2 regions of the Streptomyces sp. BR1 genome follow, and region 2 is predicted to be linked to the other one. Evidence: riboswitches for the same ligand, from Rfam matches in the RefSeq annotation. Region 2 holds a riboswitch; the other holds the start of a gene.

Region 1 (7,797 bases), 4.2 Mb from region 2:
GATCGGTACCTCCCCATCTGGATCGGTCCAGGGGAGGCGACCGCGATCGCCTTCGCCCAGCAGGGGATGGCTCCGGCGCGGCCGCTGACGCACGACCTTTTCAAGGACGTGCTGGAGGCCGTGGGCCAGGAGCTGACCGAGGTCCGCATCACGGACCTGCGCGAAGGTGTCTTCTACGCGGAGCTGGTCTTCGCCAGCGGCGTCGAGGTGAGCGCGCGTCCGTCCGACGCCATAGCGCTGGCCCTGCGCACCGGAACGCCGATCTACGGCAGTGACGGGGTGCTCGACGACGCGGGGATCGCCATCCCGGACGAGCAGGAGGACGAAGTGGAGAAGTTCCGCGAGTTCCTCGACCAGATCTCGCCCGAGGACTTCGGCACCAACAGCCAGTGAGCCGTACGCGGCCGATGGGCTCCAGGAAGCCGATGAGCCGTACGCGCCAACGGCTTTACGCGCCGGGCGGCTCCGGCGCATTCGAGTAGCCTTTCCCCGAAGAGGGGTACGCGAAACCACTCTCAGGGTGATTATCACTCGGCGTGCCGAGTGTGGCGATCGTTGACGCACCCCGAGTGACTGCCTACCGTCGTGAGGGCAGTTCTAGGACGGAGGGTCGGCGTGAGAAGCAGCGGCGACAGTACGGCAGGGGAGGCTCCCGGACGCAGTCCGGGGGAGAGCGGGCCGTACCCTCCCCCGAGCTCTCGGCCGGGCCCGAGCAGCGGACACCCCATGGACGACATCGTGGCCGACACCGGCACCGAGACCGTCGGATACCGGGGGCCGACCGCGTGCGCGGCGGCGGGGATCACCTACCGGCAGCTCGACTACTGGGCCCGCACCGGCCTGGTCGAGCCCAGTGTGCGTCCGGCGTACGGATCGGGCACCCAGCGGCTCTACAGCTTCAAGGACGTCGTCGTCCTGAAGATCGTCAAGCGCTTCCTCGACACCGGTGTCGCGCTGCAGAACATCCGCACCGCCGTCCAGCACCTGCGCGAGCGCGGCTTCCGCGATCTGGAGCGGATGACGCTGATGAGCGACGGGGCCACCGTGTACGAGTGCTCCTCGCCCGACGAAGTCGTGGATCTGCTCCAGGGCGGCCAGGGCGTCTTCGGCATCGCGGTCGGTGTGGTGTGGCGGGACGTCGAGGCGGCCCTGTCGCAGTTGCACGGCGAGCGCGTCGACACCGGCGAGACCCTGGTCGGGCACAACCCCGCCGACGAGCTGGCCCGGCGCCGTAACCGGGCGGTCTGAGCAGGCACGGGACCGGGCGCGGGGCCGTCGGGGGCCGATTGTCAGTGGCGTGAGGCAGCATCGGTGATGTGAGAGCCGCGCCGACCATTCTGCATCTGGACATGGATGCCTTCTACGCCGCCGCAGAGCAGGCGTCGAAGCCCAGCCTGCGCGGAAAACCGGTGATCGTCGGCGGCCTCGGCCCGCGCGGTGTGGTGGCCACCGCGTCGTACGAGGCGCGGCGGTTCGGGGCGCGGTCGGCGATGCCGATGGCCCAGGCCCGACGGCTGTGTCCGAACGGTGCCTATCTGGTGCCGCGCTTCAACTTCTACCGCTCGATCAGCGAGCAGGTGATGGAGCTTCTGGGCCGTCTGTCGCCGTTGGTCGAGCCGCTGAGCCTGGACGAGGCCTTCGTGGACCTGGAGGCCGGGGGAGTCGCGTGGGACGCCGCATCGGCGCGGGAGGCCGGTGAGCGGCTGCGCGCGGACATCAGGGCGGTGACGGGCCTTACGGGATCGGTGGGGCTCGCCGGGTCCAAGATGCTGGCGAAGATCGCCTCGGAGGAGGCGAAGCCGGACGGCCTGGTGCTCATAGAACCGGGCACCGAGCGCGAGCTCCTGGCGCCGATGCCGGTCAGGACCCTGCCGGGCGTCGGGCCCGCCACTGGCGAGCATCTGCGGCGGGCCGGGATGACCACGGTCGCGGATCTGGCCGAGGCGGGCGAGGACGAGCTCGTACGGCTCCTGGGGAAGGCGCACGGGGCGTCGCTGCACCGCATGGCGCTGGGCCTCGACGACCGGCCGGTGGTGGCCGAGCGGGACACCAAATCGGTTTCGGTCGAGGACACCTTCGACGTGGATCTGCACGACCGGGTGCGGGTGATGAACGAAGTGGGCCGCCTCGCCGACCGGTGTGTGCAGCGCCTGCGGGCGTCCGGGCACTCGGGCCGCACGATCGTGCTCAAGGTCAGGCGGTACGACTTCTCGACCCTGACCCGCTCCGAGACGCTCAGAGGCCCCACGGACGACCCGGCGGTGGTCCGTGAGGCGGCGGGCCGCCTGCTCGATTCCGTGGACACCACGGGCGGTGTGCGGCTTCTGGGGGTGGGTGTGAGCGGCCTCGCGGACTTCACGCAGGAGGACCTGTTCGCGCAGGCCGCCGGTGAGCAGGCGGGGCAGGAGGAGCCCGCGGTGGCGGACGAGGCGGATACGGCCGTCGCCGAGCAGGCCGAGCCCGAGGACCCGGCCGAGCGCCGCTGGGTCGCCGGGCACGATGTGCGGCACGCCGAGTTCGGGCCCGGGTGGGTGCAGGGCAGCGGGGTGGGGCGGGTGACCGTCCGGTTCGAGACACCCGCCTCGACGGCGCCCGGGCGCGTACGGACGTTCATGGTGGACGACCCCGCCCTTGCGCCCTCCGAGCCGCTGCCGCTGGTGGCGGCGCCGGAGGGGCCGGAGGGGGAGGACGGGGTGGATCAGGCGTCGTCGTCGCCGGCGAGCCTCCCGAAGTCGCGGTCGGGACCCGCGGGCGGATCGGGGGCGGCGATGTCCAGACCGTAGTGGTGGTAGAGCTGCAGCTCCTGTTCGGGCGAGAGATGGCGGCCGACGCCGAAGTCGGGGGCCTCCTTGATCAGCGCGCGGTCGTAGGGGATGTGGAGGGCCTCGTCGACGAGGCTGCTGGGCTCCAGCGGGACGAACGCGTCCCGGCTGAAGAGGCCGGTGCGCACGGCTGCCCACTCGGGCACCCCGGTGGCGTCGTCGAGGTAGACCTCGTCCACGGTGCCGATCTTGGTGCCATTGCGGTCGAACGCCTTGCGGCCGATCAGGCTGCGGGGATCGATATCGGTCTGCACGGTCCCTCCAACTGGTCGCAACTGCTCGTTAACCACTACGAAAGTGCACATCGCGGGCGTCGGCCACTCGAAGGATCAGGGCCGGGACTCGCTGGTACGCTGGCGATGGCTGCTGACCCCGTGCGGGAGAGTCCTTCGGAACGATCTCCGAAGGCGCCGAAGGAGCAAATCCTCCCCGGAATCTCTCAGGCACACGTACCGCGCGGACGAGGTCACTCTGGAAAGCAGGGCGGGGGACGTACGGGCACAGGCCCGCGCGCACCTCACCCTCACCGACGGTGAAAGCCGGGTCGCCCCCACGCGCCCCGGTGAAGCTCTCAGGTTGAGATGACAGAGGGGGAGGCCGTCCGGGCACCCGCGCCGTGGTGCCCCTCGCAGGTCGTGCTGACCAGGAGGCCTCCGTAATGACCGCCAACCGCATGCCGCTCACCGAGCTCGAGCGTGGCATCCCCTTCGAGCAGCGTCACATCGGGCCCGACGCAGAGGCCCAGGCGAAGATGCTCGCGCAGGTCGGCTACGGCTCGCTCGACGAGCTGACCGCCGCCGCGGTGCCGGACGTGATCAAGAGCGCCGAGGCGCTGGGCCTGCCCGGCGCCCGCACCGAGGCCGAGGTCCTGGCCGAGCTGCGCACGCTGGCCGACCGCAACCAGGTCCTGGCCCCGATGATCGGCCTGGGCTACTACGGCACCTTCACGCCGCCGGTGATCCTCCGCAACGTCATGGAGAACCCGGCCTGGTACACCGCGTACACGCCGTACCAGCCGGAGATCTCGCAGGGCCGTCTGGAGGCGCTCCTCAACTTCCAGACCGTCGTCGCCGACCTCACCGGGCTGCCGACCTCCGGCGCCTCGCTGCTGGACGAGGGCACCGCCGCCGCCGAGGCGCTGGCGCTGTCCCGCCGGGTCGGCAAGGTCAAGGGCGGCGTCTACCTGGTCGACGCGGACACGCTGCCGCAGACCGTCGCCGTCATACAGACGCGCGCCGAGCCGACCGGTGTCGAGGTCGTCGTCGCCGACCTGAGCGACGGCATCCCGGCCGAGATCGCCGAGCGCGGTGTCTTCGGCGTGCTGCTCCAGTACCCGGGCGCCTCCGGCGAGGTCCGCGACCTCAAGCCCGTCATCGACGCGGCCCACGAGCTGGGCGCGATCGTCACCGTCGCCGCCGACCTGCTCGCCCTGACCCTGCTGACCTCGCCCGGCGAGCTCGGCGCGGACATCGCGGTGGGCACCACCCAGCGCTTCGGCGTCCCGATGGGCTTCGGCGGCCCGCACGCCGGTTACATGGCGGTCCAGGAGAAGTTCGCCCGCAGCCTGCCCGGCCGCCTGGTCGGTGTCTCCGTCGACGCGGACGGCAACAAGGCGTACCGCCTGGCCCTGCAGACCCGCGAGCAGCACATCCGCCGCGAGAAGGCCACCAGCAACATCTGCACCGCGCAGGTCCTGCTCGCCGTCATGGCCGGGATGTACGCGGTCTACCACGGCCCCGACGGCCTGCGGCAGATCGCCCGGCGCACCCACCGCTACGCGGTGATCCTCGCCGAGGGGCTGCGTGCCGCCGGTGTCGAGGTCGTGCACGGCTCGTACTTCGACACGCTGACCGTCCGCGTGCCCGGCAAGGCCGCCGAGGCCGTCGCCGCCGCCCGTGAGGGCGGGGTCAACCTGCACCTGGTCGACGCCGACACCGTCTCGATCGCCTGCGACGAGACCACCGACCGCGACCGCGTCGCCGCCGTCTGGGCCGCGTTCGGCGCCGAGGGCGACATCGAGGCGCTGGACGCCGCGGCCGCCGACACGCTGCCGGCCGCGCTGCTGCGCACCGACGAGTTCCTCACCCACCCGGTCTTCCACCAGCACCGTTCCGAGACCGCGATGCTGCGCTACCTGCGCAAGCTCGCCGACCGCGACTACGCGCTGGACCGCGGCATGATCCCGCTCGGCTCCTGCACCATGAAGCTGAACGCGACCACCGAGATGGAGCCGGTGACCTGGCCCGAGTTCGGGCAGATCCACCCCTTCGCGCCCATCGAGCAGGCCGGTGGCTACCTCACGCTCATCCACGAGCTGGAGGAGCGCCTGGCCGAGGTCACCGGGTACGACGCGGTGTCCATCCAGCCCAACGCCGGTTCGCAGGGCGAGCTCGCGGGTCTGCTCGCGGTCCGCGCCTACCACCGTGCCAACGGCGACGAGCAGCGCACGGTCTGCCTCATCCCGTCCTCCGCGCACGGCACCAACGCCGCCAGCGCCGTGATGGCCGGTATGAAGGTCGTCGTGGTGAAGACCGCCGACGACGGCGAGGTCGACATCGCCGACCTGCGCGCCAAGATCGAGCAGTACCGCGACGAGCTCTCGGTGCTGATGATCACCTACCCGTCCACGCACGGTGTGTTCGAGGAGCACGTCGCGGACATCTGCGGCGAGGTGCACGACGCGGGCGGCCAGGTCTACGTCGACGGCGCCAACCTCAACGCGCTGGTGGGCCTCGCCAAGCCGGGCAAGTTCGGCGGCGACGTCTCGCACCTCAACCTGCACAAGACGTTCTGCATCCCGCACGGCGGCGGCGGCCCGGGCGTCGGCCCGGTCGGTGTGCGCGCGCACCTCGCGCCGTATCTGCCCAACCACCCGCTCCAGCCGACCGCCGGTCCGGAGACGGGTGTCGGCCCGATCTCGGCCGCCCCGTGGGGCTCGGCCGGCATCCTGCCGATCTCCTGGGCGTACGTGCGTCTGATGGGTGGCGAGGGCCTCAAGCGCGCGACGCAGGTCGCGGTGCTCGCGGCCAACTACATCGCCAAGCGCCTGGAGCCGCACTACCCGGTGCTCTACACCGGCCCCAACGGCCTGGTGGCGCACGAGTGCATCGTGGACCTGCGGCCGCTGTCGAAGGCGACCGGTGTCAGCGTCGACGACATCGCCAAGCGTCTGATCGACTACGGCTTCCACGCGCCGACGATGTCGTTCCCGGTGGCCGGCACGCTGATGATCGAGCCGACCGAGTCCGAGGACCTGATCGAACTCGACCGGTTCTGCGAGACGATGATCGCGATCCGTGCCGAGATCGAGAAGGTCGCCTCCGGCGAGTGGCCGGCCGACGACAACCCGCTGGCCAACGCCCCGCACACGGCGGCGGCCCTCGGTGGCGAGTGGAACCACGCGTACAGCCGCGACGAGGCCGTCTTCCCGGCCGGTGTCTCGGCCGCCGACAAGTACTGGCCGCCGGTGCGCCGGATCGACGGCGCCTTCGGCGACCGCAACCTGGTCTGCTCCTGCCCGCCGCTGGACGAGTACGACAACTGACGTAGGGCCGTCCACGGCTGACATACGTCGGGGCCGGTTCGGGGGTGATTCCCCGGGCCGGCCCCTTTTTTGTCGTGCTGTGCAGGTGTTTCCCCGTGCCGTGCCGTTCGCCGGTGCGCACCACGAGCCCGCGCCCGCGCTGCCGCGCTATGCGGCCTTCGCCACCTGCCCGGCGGTCAGTGCCCGGTGCGGGGCGATGATCCGCCCGTCCGGCAGCAGCTCACCGGTGTCCTCGAAGATCAGGACGCCGTTGCACAGCAGGCTCCAGCCCTGTTCCGGGTGGTGCGCCACGAGCTGCGCGGCCTCCCGGTCGGCGGAGTCGGCTGTCGGGCAGGCTGGCTGGTGCTGGCACATGGATGGGTTCTTTCGCTGCGTCGTAGAGTTGAGTGTCCTGCGGCTCGATGCGGTGTTCATGGCCGCCCCCCGTTGGTAAGTCGGTCGGTCCGCTCCCAGTGTTGCCCCACGGGCGTCAATCCGCAGGGATTTCGCGGCACCACTTCCTACTGCATATTGACGCATCACTCGTGCGGCCGGTTCAACTCAACTGCCCTGTCCCTTCGGGTGGTTCGGCGTGGCCGGGACGGGCTAGCCCGTACGGAGGACGCGCCGGGCGCACAATACAGCGCCCCGGGCCGCGTGGCGGGATCCGGGGCGCTGCGGGTTTCGGGTGTGACGACCGAGGCAGGTCAGACCGGCTGGCTCAGCAGGGGCGCGGGTGTGAGGCGCAGGGTCATGACCGGCAGCAGCTCGGAGACCCGGCGCGGCCGGTGGGCGCAGATGCCGGGCGGCGCGGGTGCGAGCGGCACCAGCAGATCGGCCGGGTCGGGGGCGCCGTCGGCGGGGTCGGAGCCGATGTCGCGGCGCAGCCACAGGGTGAGCATGTACAGCTCCGGCACGGAGAGCAGCCGGGGCTCGAAGTCCCGTGGCAGGGCCTCGGCCTGACGCAGCGCGTGCTGGGTGGAAGCGATGTAGGGGCCTTCGAAGAAGTGCGAGAAGGCCCAGCCGTCCGGGGTGAGCATGGTGTCCGCCGCGGCGACCGCGCGGTCCGCGTCGCTGATGAGGAAGCGCCAGCCGGCCAGGCGGCTGCGCGGGGCGCGGGCGCTCGGGGTGATGCGGTCCAGGACGTGGACGGGGAGCGGGAGTTCGGGGGTGAGCGGTCCCTGCGCCGAGCGCAGGGCCGGGGTGCGGGCCGCGCGGACGGCGGTGGGGGAACCGAGTGCCGCGAGGACGCTGCGCAGGGCGGGCGCGGGAGCCGGGGGGACATGCAGCGGCATGGTGGGTCGCCTCTCACTTCGGAGACACGGTGGAGCGTGGGCAGTGCGGACGGCGCTGTCTGCGTGCGGGGTCAGAGGGGGGCCGGGGGACAGTGGCCGGGGCGCCAACTCTCTGCCTCGTTTGCGGAGTTTATACGACACGTGTTCAGGGCGTGTT
Region 2 (7,797 bases):
AAGGGGGATCGCCGCCTCGGATAGAAAGGCGGGTGGGGGAATTGTCCGTCGCATTTGAAGGGAGCGAGGGCGCGGGAGAAATACAGAGAGGTGGTGCGGGAGAAAAGGGAGTGGTGTCAGTGGACGCGCACGGTGGCTACGGGCAGTAGGCGCGCGGGGACGGCCGGGGCGGCTGGTCAGTACGCGCGCGGGGACGACCGGAGCGGCTGGTCAGTACGCGCGCGGGGCGGCCGGAGCGGCTGGTCAGTACGCGCGCGGGGCGGCCGGCGGGTAGCCGTATCCGCCGGCGGGGGCCGCCGGGGCGGCGTGCGCCTCGCGGTCGTAGAACGGGCGCGAGTGGGCGCGCAGCCACATCCCGACCGGGTCGTACTCGTCCGACATCGCGACCGTGGAGACCGGCAGCCCGTCCGGCACGGCGGCCACGGACTGCTGCATCATGGCCCGCACCGCGTCCACGGACTGGCGGCCGGTGTCGTAGAGATCGAGGCCGATGGCCAGATAGGGCGCGCCGATCGCGGGCTGCACCCAGGCGCGCCGCAGCGAGCGGACGGCCGGGGTGCGGTGCGCGTGCTGCGCGAGCAGGGCGTAGAACTGCGGGATCTCCACGGCCGGTTCGGAAAGCCGCAGGGGCCCGGCGGGCATCCGGTCGAGCCCGGTCGCGATCCGGCGCAGGTCCGGCCAGGGGATGCCGACGCCGCCGCCGGGGGCGTGCGGATTCAGCCAGATCCCGTACCGGTCGGGGTAGAGGGCGCGCGCGATGTCGCGGCCGGTGACCACCTCGTGCTCGCGGTTCCAGCCGCTGGCGGCGAGCTCCTGGGTGGAGGTGACACAGGGCGCGTACGCGATGCCGTCGACCTCCATGTTCCCGTACTGGGCGTCGGGGGCACCGGCCCGGCCGTGCCACAGGAGCATCCAGAGCCGGCCGGCGGAGGGGTCGGCGAGGGCGTGGAGGAGCGCCTCGTACGCGTCGTAGCGTCCGGGGGCCACCTGGCGCAGCATGTGCTCGACCTGCCCGGCCGCCGCGGTGCCTGACGCACTCACCCTGGGTCCCGCCCCTCTTCGGTCCCCGCGCCGCCGGTACACAGGCGTGCCGCCGTGGGGGTCTACGGATTATGAAACCAGCTTATGCGGGACTACCAGGACCTGTCCGGTGCAGGCCCTATGGGGTGGCTCGTGTGTAGAAGGGGCGTACGCGCTCGCGCATCCAGGTGACCACCGGGTCCTGGGCCACGTCGAGCAGGACCAGGTTCACCGGCCAGCCCACCGGGACGCGGCCAAGCGCCCGGCCGAGCGCCTCCATGGGGGCGTTGCGGCCCGCCCCGTCCCAGGTGGAGAACTCGACGCCGATGAACAGGGTCGGCTCGTTGCCCTCGATGGAGGCGAGCGCGCGGCGGGCGGTGCGCACCACTCCGGTCGCCTCGAACTCGGCGGCGGCGGCGGCCAGGAAGTCGACCGGGTCCTCCTGCCAGTCCGGCTCGAAGAGGCGTACGCGGCCGCCGGTGGCGGGGCCGTCGAGCGCGGTGCGTCCCGTACGGCACAACTCGGCGACGGCGGGCGGCGGCAGGGGCACACCGACCGCGCCCTCCGGGTTCACCGCGATGCCCAGTTGCGGGGGCAGGCCCCGGGCGAACTCCACGGCGGGGGCGATCGCGAACGACATATGGGGGCCCACGCATTGGAGGAACTGCTGCTCCGAGCTGTAGACCGGGACGTAGGGGGCGCCGTCGATCTCCATCGTGGGGAGGTCGAGGTCGCGGCTGTCCTGGGCGCCGCCGTTCGGTAGCGGGACCCATACCGCGTTGCGTCCCAGGACCTCTATCAGCCTCGGCCCCGCCGTGGGGCTGCCCAGGGCCGCCGCGAGTGCCTCTTCCAACTCGTTGCCCGGCCAGCCACCGCCGCCGTGTGGATGCGGGAAATCCATGCGCCTTGTCCTTTGTCCGCTGGCCGTCCTGGGCTGGTCGCGCCCACGCGGCGGAGCCGCAAATGTCACAGCCCGCGCCCCTTGAAAGCCAAGGGGGTACGGGTCCCCCTGCACCGAAACTCTAGCGTCGGGCCGGGCTTCCCTCGAAAGCGATCCGCCCCACCGCCTCCGCCGCCTCCCGGTCGAGCAGCACCGCCGACGCCACCCCTCGTGGCAGGCGGCCCTCGGCCACCTCGGCTATCAGGCGCGGGACCGCCCTGCGGTGGCGGGCGAAGGCGTACGCGGAGACCTTGCGGCCCCGGGAGCGCTGGCCCTCCAGGGCGAGCTCCGGGGGGACGTCGAGCAGCACCAGATGGAGCGCGCGGCCGTCGCGGGACGCGCCCCGGGCCAGCGACCAGCGGACCCACGCGTGGGTGCCGCAGTCGTGGACGACCAGGCTCGCGCCCGACCGCAGCCGCCAGTGCGTCCGCAGGAAGTGGGCGACTCGTACTACCGGTCGGTACAGCACGTAGGGAACAGGCCCCATCCGGGCCTCCCAGGCGCGGCGGGTGTCCTGGGAGTCGATGCCGAGGCCCGCGGCGGCCCGGCGCAGCAGTGTCGTCTTGCCGCTGCCCGGCAGCCCGGAGACCACCACCACGTCGCCCTCGGCGAACGACAGCGTGTGCGGGGTGCGCCCGGCGCGGCCGCGCAGATCCGAGACGACCGGAGTACGCGCGGGTATGGCCGGGCACTGTGCCGCGTACCCCTGCGCCGCAGCCTGCCTGTGACCCTTCATCGGCCCTCCCCCTGCCGGGTCGTACGGACCCTGCCCAGGCAGTGTAAAGAACCGGTAATACGACTCAGGCGTTTGCCGCCCCGGGGATGCGTGCAATGATGTGCGCGCCAACTGCATACCGGCCGCTTGAATCCGCGCGGGAGAGTCCCCAGTACGTGTTGCGCTGGGGCGCCGAAGGAGCAAGTCCCTCCCTTGAATCTCTCAGGCCCCGTACCGCGTGGATGAGGCAGATCTGAAAAGCGAGCCCACGCGTGTGGCTCCACCCAAGGTGCAAGCCGTGACCCCGACGGGCGTCCGGCGAACCTCTCAGGTTCCGATGACAGATGGGGAGGATCGTCCTCGCCGTCATGCCCTGGGAGCCACACCCTTATGAGCAACGCCCCCCGTCTCACCGCCCTTGACGCGCTGCACCGTTCGCTGGGCGCGACCATGACCGACTTCGCGGGCTGGGACATGCCCCTGCGGTACGCCAGCGAGCGCGACGAGCACACCGCCGTACGCACCAAGGCCGGTCTCTTCGACCTCTCCCACATGGGCGAGATCACCGTCACCGGCCCGGAGGCCGTCAAGGCCCTGGACTACGCGCTGGTCGGCAACATGGCCACCATCGGCGTCGGCCGCGCCCGCTACACGATGATCTGCCAGGAGGACGGCGGCATCGTCGACGACCTGATCGTCTACCGCCTCGGCGAGGACGAGTACATGGTCGTCGCCAACGCGGGCAACGCCCAGGTCGTCCTGGACGCGGTCACCGAGCGCGCGGCCGGCTTCGACGCCGAGGTCCGCGACGACCGCGACAACTACGCGCTGATCGCCGTGCAGGGCCCCGAGTCCCCCGGCATCCTGAAGTCCGTCACCGACGCCGACCTCGACGGCCTGAAGTACTACGCGGGCCTGCCCGGCACCGTGGCCGGCGTCCCGGCGCTGATCGCCCGTACGGGGTACACCGGTGAGGACGGCTTCGAGCTCTTCGTGGCCCCGGCCGACGCCGAGAAGCTGTGGCAGGCGCTGACCGAGGCGGGCAAGGACGCGGGCCTGGTGCCGTGCGGCCTGTCCTGCCGCGACACGCTGCGCCTTGAGGCGGGCATGCCGCTGTACGGGCACGAGCTGACCACCTCGCTGACCCCGTTCGACGCGGGGCTCGGCCGGGTCGTGAAGTTCGAGAAGGAGGGCGACTTCGTGGGGCGCGCCGCCCTTCAGGCCGCCGCCGAGCGCGCCGCCGCCCAGGCCCCGCGCAAGCTGGTCGGCCTGATCGCCGAGGGCCGCCGCGTCCCGCGCGCGGGCTTCTCCGTGGTGGCCGACGGCCAGGTCATCGGCGAGGTCACCTCGGGTGCCCCGTCCCCGACCCTCGGCAAGCCGATCGCCATGGCGTACGTGGACGCCGCGCACGCCGCACCGGGCACCTCCGGCGTCGGCGTCGACATTCGCGGTACGCATGAGCCGTACGAGGTCGTGGCGCTGCCGTTCTACAAGCGCCAGAAGTGACCCCTCGCACACGCCCCGCACGACTTCCTTGTTCACCACCACTCCCCCTCGTACAGGAGAATTCAGGTCATGAGCAACCCCCAGCAGCTGCGCTACAGCAAGGAGCACGAGTGGCTGTCGGGCGCCGAGGACGGCGTCTCGACGGTCGGCATCACGGAGCACGCGGCCAACGCGCTCGGCGACGTGGTGTACGTACAGCTCCCGGAGGTCGGTGCCACGGTGACCGCGGGCGAGACCTGCGGTGAGCTGGAGTCGACCAAGTCGGTCAGCGACCTGTACTCCCCCGTGACGGGCGAGGTCGTCGCCGCCAACCAGGACGTCGTGGACGACCCGTCGCTGGTCAACTCGGCCCCGTTCGAGGGCGGTTGGCTGTTCAAGGTGCGTGCGTCCGAGGAGCCGGGCGACCTGCTCTCCGCCGACGAGTACACCGACTTCGCCAGCTGACCAGACACCCGTAGGGAACTCCTGATGTCGCTTCTGAACACCCCTCTCCATGAGCTGGACCCGGACGTCGCCGCCGCCGTCGACGCCGAGCTCCACCGTCAGCAGTCCACCCTCGAAATGATCGCCTCGGAGAACTTCGCTCCGGTCGCGGTCATGGAGGCCCAGGGCACGGTCCTCACCAACAAGTACGCCGAGGGCTACCCGGGACGCCGCTACTACGGCGGCTGCGAGCACGTGGACGTGACCGAGCAGATCGCGATCGACCGGGTCAAGGACCTGTTCGGCGCGGAGTACGCCAACGTCCAGCCGCACTCCGGCGCCTCCGCCAACCAGGCCGCCCTGTTCGCGATCGCCCAGCCCGGCGACACGATCCTCGGCCTGGACCTGGCGCACGGCGGCCACCTCACCCACGGCATGCGGCTGAACTTCTCCGGCAAGCAGTTCAACGTGGTCCCGTACCACGTCGACGACGCCGGTCTGGTCGACATGGCCGAGGTCGAGCGCCTGGCCAAGGAGCACCGTCCCAAGGTCATCATCGCGGGCTGGTCCGCCTACCCGCGCCAGCTGGACTTCGCGGAGTTCCGCCGTATCGCGGACGAGGTCGAGGCCCTGCTGTGGGTCGACATGGCGCACTTCGCCGGCCTGGTCGCGGCCGGGCTGCACCCGAACCCGGTGCCGTTCGCGGACGTGGTCACCTCCACCACGCACAAGACGCTCGGCGGCCCGCGCGGCGGCATCATCCTGGCCCGGAACAAGGACTTCGCGAAGAAGCTGAACTCCGCGGTCTTCCCGGGCTTCCAGGGCGGCCCGCTGGAGCACGTGATCGCGGCCAAGGCGGTGTCCTTCAAGGTCGCCGCATCGGAGGAGTTCAAGGAGCGCCAGCAGCGCACCCTGGACGGCGCCCGCATCCTGGCCGAGCGGCTGGTACAGGACGACGTCACCGCGCACGGCGTCTCGGTCCTGTCCGGCGGCACGGACGTGCACCTGGTCCTGGTGGACCTGCGCAACTCCGAGCTCGACGGCCAGCAGGCCGAGGACCGCCTCCACGAGGTCGGCATCACGGTCAACCGGAACGCCGTCCCGAACGACCCGCGGCCCCCGATGGTCACCTCGGGCCTGCGGATCGGCACCCCGGCCCTTGCCACCCGCGGTTTCGGCGCGGACGACTTCCGTGAGGTCGCCGACATCATCGCCGAGACCCTGAAGCCGGACTTCGACAAGGCCGCGCTGGCCGCCCGGGTGTCCGCCCTGGCCGTGAAGCACCCGCTGTACCCCGGCCTGAAGTAGTTTCGTACCCTTTTATTCGTACGAACCTTCGGGGCACCGCGCACACTGGACAGTGAGTGCGGTGCCCCGAACCCTTGCACCGCCCGTTACACCTGCTCGCTCTGCACCACCTGGCAGACAACGGCGTCTACCTCATCAAGGAGTCCTCCCGTGGCCATCTCGGTCTTCGACCTGTTCTCGATCGGCATCGGCCCGTCCAGCTCCCACACGGTCGGCCCGATGCGCGCTGCCCGGATGTTCGCGCGCCGCCTGAAGAACGAGGGCCTGCTGGCCCACACCGCCTCGATACGGGCCGAGCTGTACGGCTCGCTCGGCGCCACCGGCCACGGCCACGGCACCCCCAAGGCGGTCCTGCTCGGCCTTGAGGGCAATTCGCCCCGCACGGTCGACGTGGAGAGCGCCGACGAGCAGGTCGAGCGGATCAAGGCCGACGGACGGATCAACCTGCTCGGCGCCCACGAGATCCCCTTCGACTTCGACGAGGACCTGATCCTGCACCGCCGCAAGGCGCTGCCGTACCACGCCAACGGGATGACGGTCTTCGCGTACGACAGCGAGGGCGCGCTGGTCCTGGAGAAGACGTACTACTCGGTCGGCGGCGGCTTCGTCGTGGACGAGGACGCGGTGGCGGGCGAGAACCCGATCATGCCCGACGACACCGTCCTGAAGTACCCCTTCCGCACCGGTGACGAGCTGCTGCGCCTCGCCAAGGAGACCGGCCTCTCGATCTCCGCGATGATGCTGGAGAACGAGAAGGCCTGGCGCACCGAGGACGAGATCCGCGCCGGGCTCCTGGAGATCTGGCGTGTGATGCAGGCGTGCGTCTCGCGCGGCATGTCCCGTGAGGGCATCCTGCCGGGCGGCCTGAAGGTCCGCCGCCGCGCCGCCACGACCGCCCGCCAGCTGCGCGCCGAGGGCAACCCGGACGCGCACGCGATGGAGTGGGCGACGCTGTACGCGATGGCGGTGAACGAGGAGAACGCGGCGGGCGGCCGCGTGGTCACCGCGCCCACCAACGGCGCCGCGGGCATCATCCCGGCCGTGCTGCACTACTACATGAACTTCGTGCCCGGCGCCGACGACGAGGGCGTGGTCCGCTTCCTGCTCTCGGCGGGCGCCATCGGCATGCTCTTCAAGGAGAACGCCTCGATCTCCGGTGCCGAGGTCGGCTGCCAGGGCGAGGTCGGCTCCGCCTGCTCGATGGCCGCGGGCGCCCTGGCCGAGGTCCTGGGCGGCACCCCCGAGCAGGTCGAGAACGCCGCCGAGATCGGCATGGAGCACAACCTCGGCCTGACCTGCGATCCCGTCGGTGGTCTGGTCCAGATCCCGTGCATCGAGCGCAACGGCATGGCGGCCGTGAAGGCCGTGACCGCCGCGAAGATGGCGATGCGCGGCGACGGCAGCCACAAGGTCTCCCTGGACAAGGTCATCAAGACCATGAAGGAGACCGGCGCGGACATGTCGGTCAAGTACAAGGAAACCGCGCGCGGCGGCCTCGCGGTCAACATCATCGAGTGCTGAGGCGCTCCGCTGGTAGTGCGGTTATTCGACTGCGGACCGTCTGTGGCTGGTCACGCAGTTCCCCGCGCCCCTTTGGGGCGCGGGGACGCACCATCACGCCTTGAAGTCGTCCGTGCGCTCCGGCGAGGCCGCCGCGAGCGCCTCGGTGATCTCCTCGACGCCGCCCCGGAGCCCGTACACCGGGGTGTTCGGCTGCTGGCGCCAGGACTCGTCGATGCCGCCCGCGTCCACGGTGTCGAAGCCCAGCTCGTCAATGACGTCGCGGATCAGCTGCTTGGCGGCCTCGTCGTCGCCCGCCACCGGCAGCGCGACACGGCCGGGGTCGCCCTTGGGCAGGGCCTTGTCGATGATGTCCTCGGCGTAC

The links. A riboswitch is a leader RNA that binds a small molecule or an ion and turns the genes downstream of it on or off. The one in region 2 is predicted to bind glycine.
Region 1: it holds a riboswitch for glycine, as region 2 does, so the genes downstream of both, gcvP (aminomethyl-transferring glycine dehydrogenase) here and gcvT (glycine cleavage system aminomethyltransferase GcvT) in region 2, are expected to answer to the same signal.

The regions. Positions count from the first base shown of each region.
Region 1 covers NZ_CM126252.1:6,193,262-6,201,058, forward strand. The annotation lists gene ACT1U9_RS27160 (bifunctional nuclease family protein) at 1-393, shown strand, start outside; gene ACT1U9_RS27165 (MerR family transcriptional regulator) at 616-1,248, shown strand; gene ACT1U9_RS27170 (DNA polymerase IV) at 1,317-2,783, shown strand; gene ACT1U9_RS27175 (PRC-barrel domain-containing protein) at 2,699-3,076, opposite strand; glycine riboswitch at 3,190-3,287, shown strand; gene gcvP (aminomethyl-transferring glycine dehydrogenase) at 3,481-6,366, shown strand; gene ACT1U9_RS27185 (DUF5999 family protein) at 6,514-6,720, opposite strand; gene ACT1U9_RS27190 (hypothetical protein) at 7,053-7,640, opposite strand.
Region 2 covers NZ_CM126252.1:2,028,303-2,036,099, forward strand. The annotation lists gene ACT1U9_RS08420 (enhanced serine sensitivity protein SseB C-terminal domain-containing protein) at 244-1,041, opposite strand; gene ACT1U9_RS08425 (enhanced serine sensitivity protein SseB) at 1,160-1,921, opposite strand; gene ACT1U9_RS08430 (AAA family ATPase) at 2,043-2,696, opposite strand; glycine riboswitch at 2,824-2,922, shown strand; gene gcvT (glycine cleavage system aminomethyltransferase GcvT) at 3,066-4,181, shown strand; gene gcvH (glycine cleavage system protein GcvH) at 4,251-4,625, shown strand; gene glyA (serine hydroxymethyltransferase) at 4,650-5,912, shown strand; gene ACT1U9_RS08450 (L-serine ammonia-lyase) at 6,063-7,433, shown strand; gene ACT1U9_RS08455 (NADPH-dependent F420 reductase) at 7,527-7,797, opposite strand, start outside.